2 regions of the Fictibacillus sp. 7GRE50 genome follow, and region 2 is predicted to be linked to the other one. Evidence: riboswitches for the same ligand, from Rfam matches in the RefSeq annotation. Region 2 holds a riboswitch; the other holds the start of a gene.
What was found. A riboswitch is a leader RNA that binds a small molecule or an ion and turns the genes downstream of it on or off. The one in region 2 is predicted to bind cyclic di-GMP.
Positions count from the first base shown of each region.

Region 1: it holds a riboswitch for cyclic di-GMP, as region 2 does, so the genes downstream of both, IHV12_RS14825 (GGDEF domain-containing protein) here and IHV12_RS05175 (hypothetical protein) in region 2, are expected to answer to the same signal.

Region 1 covers NZ_JACZDW010000003.1:716,736-721,088, forward strand. Annotated here, with positions in the region: gene addB (helicase-exonuclease AddAB subunit AddB) at 1-343, opposite strand, end outside; gene IHV12_RS14820 (GGDEF domain-containing protein) at 555-1,628, opposite strand; gene IHV12_RS14825 (GGDEF domain-containing protein) at 1,697-2,647, opposite strand; cyclic di-GMP riboswitch class I at 2,833-2,921, opposite strand; gene IHV12_RS14830 (serine/threonine protein kinase) at 3,000-3,653, opposite strand; gene IHV12_RS14835 (hypothetical protein) at 3,761-4,120, opposite strand; gene IHV12_RS14840 (hypothetical protein) at 4,137-4,346, opposite strand.
Region 2 covers NZ_JACZDW010000001.1:1,064,092-1,068,444, reverse strand. Annotated here, with positions in the region: gene IHV12_RS05185 (YhdT family protein) at 104-397, shown strand; gene panF (sodium/pantothenate symporter) at 394-1,833, shown strand; cyclic di-GMP riboswitch class II at 2,001-2,083, shown strand; gene IHV12_RS05175 (hypothetical protein) at 2,118-2,609, shown strand; gene IHV12_RS05170 (YdcF family protein) at 2,702-3,436, shown strand; gene IHV12_RS05165 (PadR family transcriptional regulator) at 3,766-4,098, shown strand; gene IHV12_RS05160 (HAAS domain-containing protein) at 4,095-4,353, shown strand, end outside.

The DNA of each region.
Region 1 (4,353 bases), on a different contig from region 2:
CAGAGGCTTTTCGAAAGATTTTAAGATCTTCTTTTTTATGCTCGACGATTTTCCGAAGCATCATTCTTATTCCAGTAGATGTGATGTGCATTCTTGTCAAACCACCGGTCTCACCAAGAATACGCCAAGCAAGCCTTGAAAAACTAAAGACTTGCGCACGCATCATTCCGGATAATTCTGGCGTTGATGCAAGCTTATACTCCGATTGAAAGGTCATCTGATCTGGTACAAGATAGATGATCGGATTTCCTGAAGGACGTTCTGTAAGTTCTCTTTGGATCTCCTTAAATACAGAGTGGGACTTTCCGCTGCCGGATCGTCCCAAAATAAATTGCAAACTCATTATGTTCATCCCCTGTTCCGCACTTGAATTCTAACTTCATTATCTCATAATCTACTATGACATCAAAGGCTACGACCTTTAAAAAGAAGCACATCCTCCTGGTAGTTATAGGATAGTTACGTAAACGAATAATATTTGTAAAAGGCAGATACCATCATTTCGGGTAGACGAGAGTGCACCAAGGAACGAAAAACATAAAAAAGGAAAACCGCTATATTGATAGCTGATTTTCCTCCATTGTGACCGTATCCAATTTTAACGTATTTCTTCCTGCCGCCTTTGCCTCGTATAGCAGCACATCAGCTCTATGAATCATTTGCGAAGGCTTCTCACCTTCTACATAACTCGCAATGCCATAACTAAGTGTAACAGGTAACTCATTATCACCTGATATATATGGAAAGGTTTCTAAATGCTTATTGATCGTTTCAATCGTATTTTTCACTTCTGTTCTGCATGTAGTATGGAGAATCCAGGCGAACTCTTCTCCACCGTAACGATAAGCTTCTCCTTCTTTTAAAGAAATGAAACGTTTAAACGTTGCACCTACAAGCTTGAGCACCTCATCACCAATTAAATGGCCGTGCTGATCGTTAAACATTTTAAACCGATCAATATCACATAATACAAGTGTAAAAGGTTTATTCTGTTTTGTTTTTTCCAATACGTCCTCTTGAAATTTCCGATGATTCAGCAAACCTGTTAAATAGTCTTGTTCAGATTGAAGCTGATACATATTCTTCTCGAAATAATATTGTCTTTCTTTTGAGGCAATCACACCGCCGTAAAAAGCGATCAACCATAAGAAGATGCTCTTCATTAAAAATTCAAAGGAAGAGAGCGTGTTCATATACCCACTATCTCTTATAAAAAAGTAACAGAGAATGGTAAAACTCACTGTTCCTACTATAAAAGCGCCCTTTAACCTCCAATACAGAGCAGCATGGATAACGATTAGGTAACCAACAGCAACAAACGCACTATCAGCTCCACCAGTAAGCTGCATCAACCATGCATAAGCAAGACAATCAAAAACAATTCCACCTCTTGTAAAAACACGGTAGTACAGTGACGTCTCTGGCAATCGGTGTAATACAATTTGTGTGGATGTCATATATATAATGCCGATTATAAAAAGGATCGGAAAAGTTTCCGTTTCATAATTCAAAACGCTTGATATAGGTTGATAATAAAAAACAGGTATGCAAAGAATTAAAAAGAACCACCGTAACAAAGATGATATGGTTTCAGAACGGTGTTCCGTAATCGTAAATGAATCTTTCATGCATTCAACTTCCTTTACGTTATACGATCTGCGAAAAACATAGCAGAAAGGCCCATTATTTTACATGATCAAATCAGTGATTTATTCTCACTTCTAGCTCTTTTGTTCGTGTACATACGCTCATCAGCAAGCTGCAGGTAATAGTCTATGTTTTCACATGCATCTGCAAGTAATTCTATTGCACCATATGCCAATGAGATGGATTCATTCCAAACGATAAGCTGACTTTCTAGTTTTTCAGTTAAGATGTATGCTTCATCTTCAGTAATTCCTGGTAAGAGAAAAACAAATTCATCTCCACCGAATCTAAATCCAGAGAACAATTTTAGTCGCTTTGAAAGTTCTGCGATCTGCTGAAGTATCTCGTCACCCGCGTGATGCCCTAGCTCGTCATTGATTAATTTAAAGTTATTGATATCAAACATGACAAGTGTAAGAGGAAGCTTAAGTCTATTTGCCTTTTCTAGCTCCTTTTCTAAACAATCATAAAAGTAGCGACGATTATACAGATTTGTTAATGGATCACGAATGCTAATCTCCTTAAGATCTTTAAACTGTTGAGAAGAGAAACCGCTTAGAAACCCTGTAACAGCATGGTGAGAAATCCGGTTCCAGCGATCTAACATAAATAGTTGTATAACTAACGGCTCGTTGGACGTTGCTTTTTTCACTTCAAATAAAACGGATTCACTAATACTCGTTGTAAAACACGCAAGTGCTTGATGAGGAATTCGTTGATGCCTTAAAAAATGAATACCTGATCGAAACGCTTTCTGCTCTCCTTGTTTTAAAAAGGATTTGAATCGTTCTTCTTCTAAAAACACTGCATGCACAATCCCGCGTAAAAATTTCTCTAGTATCTTCTCGTATTGCTCAACAAAACCGTTTAGAAACGTATGAAAGTCTTCATTTTTTCTTAGATGTTCTTTGTGTGTATGTATCATGGCTGGAATAGACTTCATAAATTCTGGTAACAAGTTTTTTTTGAGTGCGCGTAAGTCTAGTTGGAAGTTTTCCATTCTACAACCCCTCAAATCCCTCAAAAATTACATACAAAAAGCCATCACCTAATAAAGGGAATGGCTTCAATTTATGTTTTAGATACTTTTAACCTCTATGAACACATTATTCCTGCAGAGAAACTACAAAATATGAGAATAAAGCTTCATAGAAACGCTTGTGTCTAAACACGAGTCCGTTTCCCTTTGGCAACCGGCTGCCATTGCATGTTCACCATACTTTAGGCCCATAGCTTTGCGTCCCAGCTTTTCAACTGGTTTGCCCTTAATAACAAAGGTTTTTATTGATTTATAGTTATTATATCCTACTAAGGTAATTTGTGCCAATGATTTTAATAGTTCTTTAATCCTATTATTTTAGGCTTTGTTTTTTGGATATTTTTAACTTTCTATAGTACCTATACCCAATCCTTACTCCATTCAAAACAATATAAGGAATCTTTATTGGAAAGTAATACAGCGTTTTCTTGTAAAATGTAAAATAAGCTTTCCTTAAATCTTTCCATTTCCTGCAAGTTTCGTATCGGCTAAAATCAGATACGTCTACAATAATTCCTCTATTATTGGATATCATGACATTTTTTCCATGTACATCGTTAGGAAACAATCCTTTGTCTTTTGCATGCCTCACTGCTTCATCGATGTCATAAATCACATTTTCAGGAATTTTTACACCTTTATGCACACAGTCGTACAGAGTCATTCCTTCAATACGTTTTAAGATTAAAAAACGTTGTTCGGAATAATAACAAACAGAAAATCCAGGGTGTGTTCCTAGTCGATCATAAACCTTTTTTTCCTCTAATAATCCATGCTCATCCCTGCCGTAAATCTTAACTACATATGCTGGATGATCAGGATGTGAAAACACAGCTGCATAGTTCCCACAGCCCAGCATCTGCCAAGGGTGTGGTGTATTCACCGGACATACCGGATCAAATGGGCTGCGGCTTTCAATCATTATTTCTCTGTTCAATTGTCTAGCTAGCTGGATAAAGTGTTCCATAAGGTTCCTCAATTCAAATTCTAATCCTATTATCATCATCTTATGTTTCTGCAATACGTTCATTGTATACAGATGTTATCGAAAATGAAACTGGCATGCTTTATCCATTATTCTACGGTCACTTGTAGATAAGAAAGCATAAGTGTTTCTGCTTTGTTTTTTAGATGAATGTTTGGAAACCTCATAATTTCACGATAACCCCTAATAAAGATTTCATATTCTGTAATATCTTCCTCACGGCGTGCATCCATAACTTTAATTCTTCTTTTTCTCAATTCAATTCGTACATCAAATAGATCTTTGCTGATTTGATTCATAATTTGTTCTACTAATGCAACGTATGGCTGTCTCAATTTAAATGGAGAGCCGCAAATAATCTGCAGATCGCGATTAAACACTGTAAGTAAAATCGGATACATCACAAATTTTTCAATAAGCGAACGCTCTTCTTCGCTTCCATATTGCACGACAATCCCCCCAATCTCAAGAAGACAAAAAACGTGAATGTACGGATAATATGTTTCTTATGTGAAAACTTCGAATCTGCTTTTTTGCCGAGCAGTATCCCTTTATTGTATGACCGTCGAAAGAGTATGGAATTACAAAACGGTGCGAGATATCACCTTTTTGCGAGAGGTAGATCATTTCTATTCCAACCCGTTCTTGAATGCATCTCATTAATAAGTTAGTCATGAAGCAA
Region 2 (4,353 bases):
TAGAAAATTTTATAATCGTCGAAGGGCTCGACAACGAGAAATGAATTTGCCATAGTAATGAGTGGACTTATATTTTGTACTGAAACTCCAGGGGGTTAAGGATATGAAAAAGGGAACAGACTGGCGGTATCGTGTATCGAATAGAGAAGCCATCATGGGTACAGTGCTTGCCATTTTGAACTTTATTTGGTGGTATGCGTTTGCATACGGTCTAGGCGGACGTCCTATTAAAGAATACACATACATACTTGGCTTTCCATCATGGTTTTTTTATAGCTGTATCGTAGGATTTGTTGTTTTTACAATTTTAGTTTGGATTATGGTGAAGTTCTTCTTTAAAGAGGTTCCGTTTGAACTTGATGAAACGAAGGAGAATGAGGAGGGAGATGTCCGATGAATTGGGATGTGATTCTTCCTTTAGTAATCTTTTTGATCTCAGTGTTCTTTGTAGGGATTTATACATCTCGGCACATTAGAAACGGATCGTCATTTTTACAAGATTACTTCTTAGCAGGCAGAGAACTTGGTGGATTTGTTCTTGCGATGACGATGGTAGCGACATACGGAAGTGCGTCGAGTTTTATCGGTGGACCTGGTGCAGCCTATCAATTAGGACTTGGTTGGGTGCTACTTGCTATGGCGCAGCTTGTGACAGGATACTTCACCCTTGCTGTGCTTGGTAAAAAGTTTGCTATCGTTGCACGAAAGATTAACGCAGTTACACTGATAGATTTTCTAAAAGCACGATATGAAAGCAAGTGGGTCGTTATTTTATCTGCAATAAGCATTGTGGTCTTCCTATTTTCTGCAATGGCCGCTCAATGGGTAGGCGGGGGACGGTTGATCGAATCGTTTACCGGAGTTTCCTATACGACAGCGCTTTTCATCTTCTCTGGCTCTGTCCTCGTGTATGTGATTGCCGGCGGCTTTCGTGCGGTTGTAATCACAGATGCAATACAAGGTGTCGTCATGGTAATCGGAACCGTCATCATATTGGCCGGTACGATTATCGCAGGTGGGGGTATCGAGAACATCATGAGCGAGTTGCGAGCGGAGAACCCGAATCTTATTTCGCCTTATGGTTCTGATCAATCGCTTACTCCTCTCTATGTATCATCGTTTTGGATCTTGGTTGGTGTTGGAGTCGTAGGATTGCCGCAAATATCGGTGAGAGCGATGAGCTACAGAAATGCAAAAGCGATGCATCGGGCGATGATCATCGGAACGTTTGTTGTGGGGTTCATCATGCTAGGTATGCATCTAGCTGGTGTATTCGGAAGAGTCGTGCTACCGGGAATTGAAGTGCCGGATAAAGTGATGCCGCTTTTAGCACTCGAAGTATTGCCAGGGTGGTTAGCCGGTATCGTGTTGGCAGCGCCTTTAGCTGCAGTCATGTCAACGGTGGACTCAGTGCTCTTACTCGTAAGTTCTGCAATTATTAAGGACGTGTATATTAATTACATCAAACCAGATGCTGAAGAGCAATTTGTAAAAAAATTGAGCTTTGGGATAACAGCGGTTGTTGGACTGAGCGTATTCGCAATGGCGATTAACCCGCCTGACTTGTTGATCTGGCTGAATCTGTTTGCCTTCGGAGGACTAGAAGCTGCCTTCATATGGCCAATCGTATTGGGGTTATATTGGAAAAGAGGAAATGCGAACGGAGCGATTGCCTCTCTGATCGTAGGGGTAGGATCCTATATGTTCCTACATCTTAACTATCCAAATCTTTGGGGCATGCACACAGTAGTGCTGCCAATCGTACTTTCCTTGATTGCCTACATTGTGGGAAGTTTCACAAAGGGGGTCAGACCCCAGACAAATACATTCTAGAAGACAATGTCCACACTCGGTGGACATTGTCTTCTTTCATTTCTCACCTTCAGCACCATCTTCTTTTCTACAATAAAATACTAAAAAAACAATTTATAGTAATATCTTACTAAATACCCATTTACAGAGAATGTGGCTGGTGGTAATTTTATATCAGAATATAATTAGATAAGTGTGGAGCTGTGAAGGTTATTCTGTATGTGGGCGCTTGGAATAACTGAAGCTAGTAGCGCAACCGACCGCTTTCTTTATTTGTTCTCTAGATAAAGGAAGGGGTATTTATTATGGAAATTTCACGCAAAGAAAAATTCAGTACGAAGAAAAAGACAACTAAGAAATGGCCGAAGATAGTTTTAGCGACTACGATTGCACTTGGTGTAGGTACTACATCTGCGTATGCAGCAAATCCAAATCTTGCAAACGACTTATATAATAAGATTATGGAATATACATACCAATCTGAGATCGAGAGTGAGTTAAACAAAGAGAAGAATGACTTGCTTAAGAATGTGAATGTAGCGATAAAAGGAATTGTTGCGGATGCCAAGAAGGATTTGGATTCTAACAAAGAAAAGATCATTCAAGACAAGAAAAAAGAACTAGAAACGCATTATAAACAAGAACTCGCAGAAATAACGAAAAGAAAGAACGAAGCAGTAAATAAAAAGACCGAGAACATGAGCACGGATGCGACACGTTCTTCCGAGCAAAAGAAAGCGGACATTTCTTCAGCCATTCAAAAAGAAATTCAAGAGTCTGATATAAATAAAAAATAATAACTTATTAAAAGAGCGGAATCTTCATTCTCCGCTCTTTTCCTTTTTCTGATATCCTAGAATATAGAAAATCTATGAACGGAGACAACACTATGAAAAAACTATTTCTAACACTTGGGATCCTCTTTGCTGTATACGCAACGGCCATGCTGCTTCAAACGACCAACATGGATATGGGTCTTGCGGTTTTCTTCTTGTTAGGTGCATTTTTCTTCATCCTTTTCTTCCGTTACAACACAGCTATGAAACTATTTAAAACGTACAAAAAAACGACGCTGACCGTCCTAATTACAACCATTCTATTTGCAGCAACGCTAGAAACTCTTATTCTTACATCTGCCAACACTGATCCTGAGAAGGTTTCCTCCAAGATAGATTCGATCCTCGTACTTGGTGGCGGAACGAAGAACAATCGACCAGGTGCTGTCCTAAAAGGTCGGCTAGATCAAGCTCTCGCGTACGCAAAGGAACATCCAAATGTTATCTTCATCGTAAGCGGTGGTCTTGGATTTGGTAAAACGACGAGCGAAGGATCTATCATGAAAAATTATCTCGTTGAGAATGGAATTGAAGCGGACACCATTCAGATTGAGGAAAAAGCTACGAGTACATACGAAAACTTATTATATACAAAGGAAATGATACAACCGAACGACCAACTGCTTATTGTAACGAGTGCCTTCCATCTTTTCCGAACAAAGATGATCGCAAAGCGTGTTGGCATTGAGGCAGAGGGACTTGGCTCACCGTTGAGAATTTCTTCTGTCCCACAAGCTCACGTTAGAGAGTATATGGCGATTATAAAAAGTTATTTTACTGACAGATAGAGGAGGACGGCTTCCATGTACAAAAATAAATACCATTGCTGCGCGACTTGTATAAATTTTAAACCTGAAAAAACGAATCAAGGGATGCGCTATCACTGCGTGCGTTTAGGGTATGAGACGAAACCAGACTATCAGTTCAATTGTTGGGAGCCCAAACCTCACGTGGTGGAGCTCATGAATAAGAAAAAATAATTTTTGGAACAAATTAACACAAATGCCTTGCATTACAAGTTAGTGCCGCATATACTAATGGTATATCTTGTTATGCAAGACATTCTTTTTTTATCTATAACTCTTGTAATACAAGATAGTGAAATGAGGTGTAGCACATGTCGAACACTCAAATGTTAAAAGGAATTCTCGACGGCTGCCTTTTAGCCATCATCAACGAAGGAGAAGTCTATGGCTATGAGTTAGCTGAAAAGCTTGAGACATACGGATTTCAACAGACGAGTGAGGGAACGATCTATCCACTATTAATACGAATGCAAAAAGAAGAACTTGTTACGACGACGCTAAAAAAATCAACGGCGGGGCCAAGGCGGAAGTATTATTCACTTACCTCAAAGGGCGAGGAAGAACTTCAAGCATTTATTAAAAGATGGAATCAACTTAGTCATTCGGTCGATCAAATTTTACAAAAGAGAGGAAGCGGAAAATGAATGCGCCCAAACATACGTTAACAGCTGAAAGTCAGGATTTTTTAGATAACCTAAGCCTTTACTTGTTTTCGAGTGGAAAAAAAGAGGAAGAGGTGAAAGAGATCGTAGAAGAGTTGGAAGATCACCTGATCGAAGCAGAAAAGCGCGGAAAATCAGTATCTCACATCATCGGCCATTCACCAAAAGCTTATATGGAGCAGCTTTCAGAAGAAATGTCTTTTGATTTCAAATGGCTCTCTTACTTGCCGATCATCG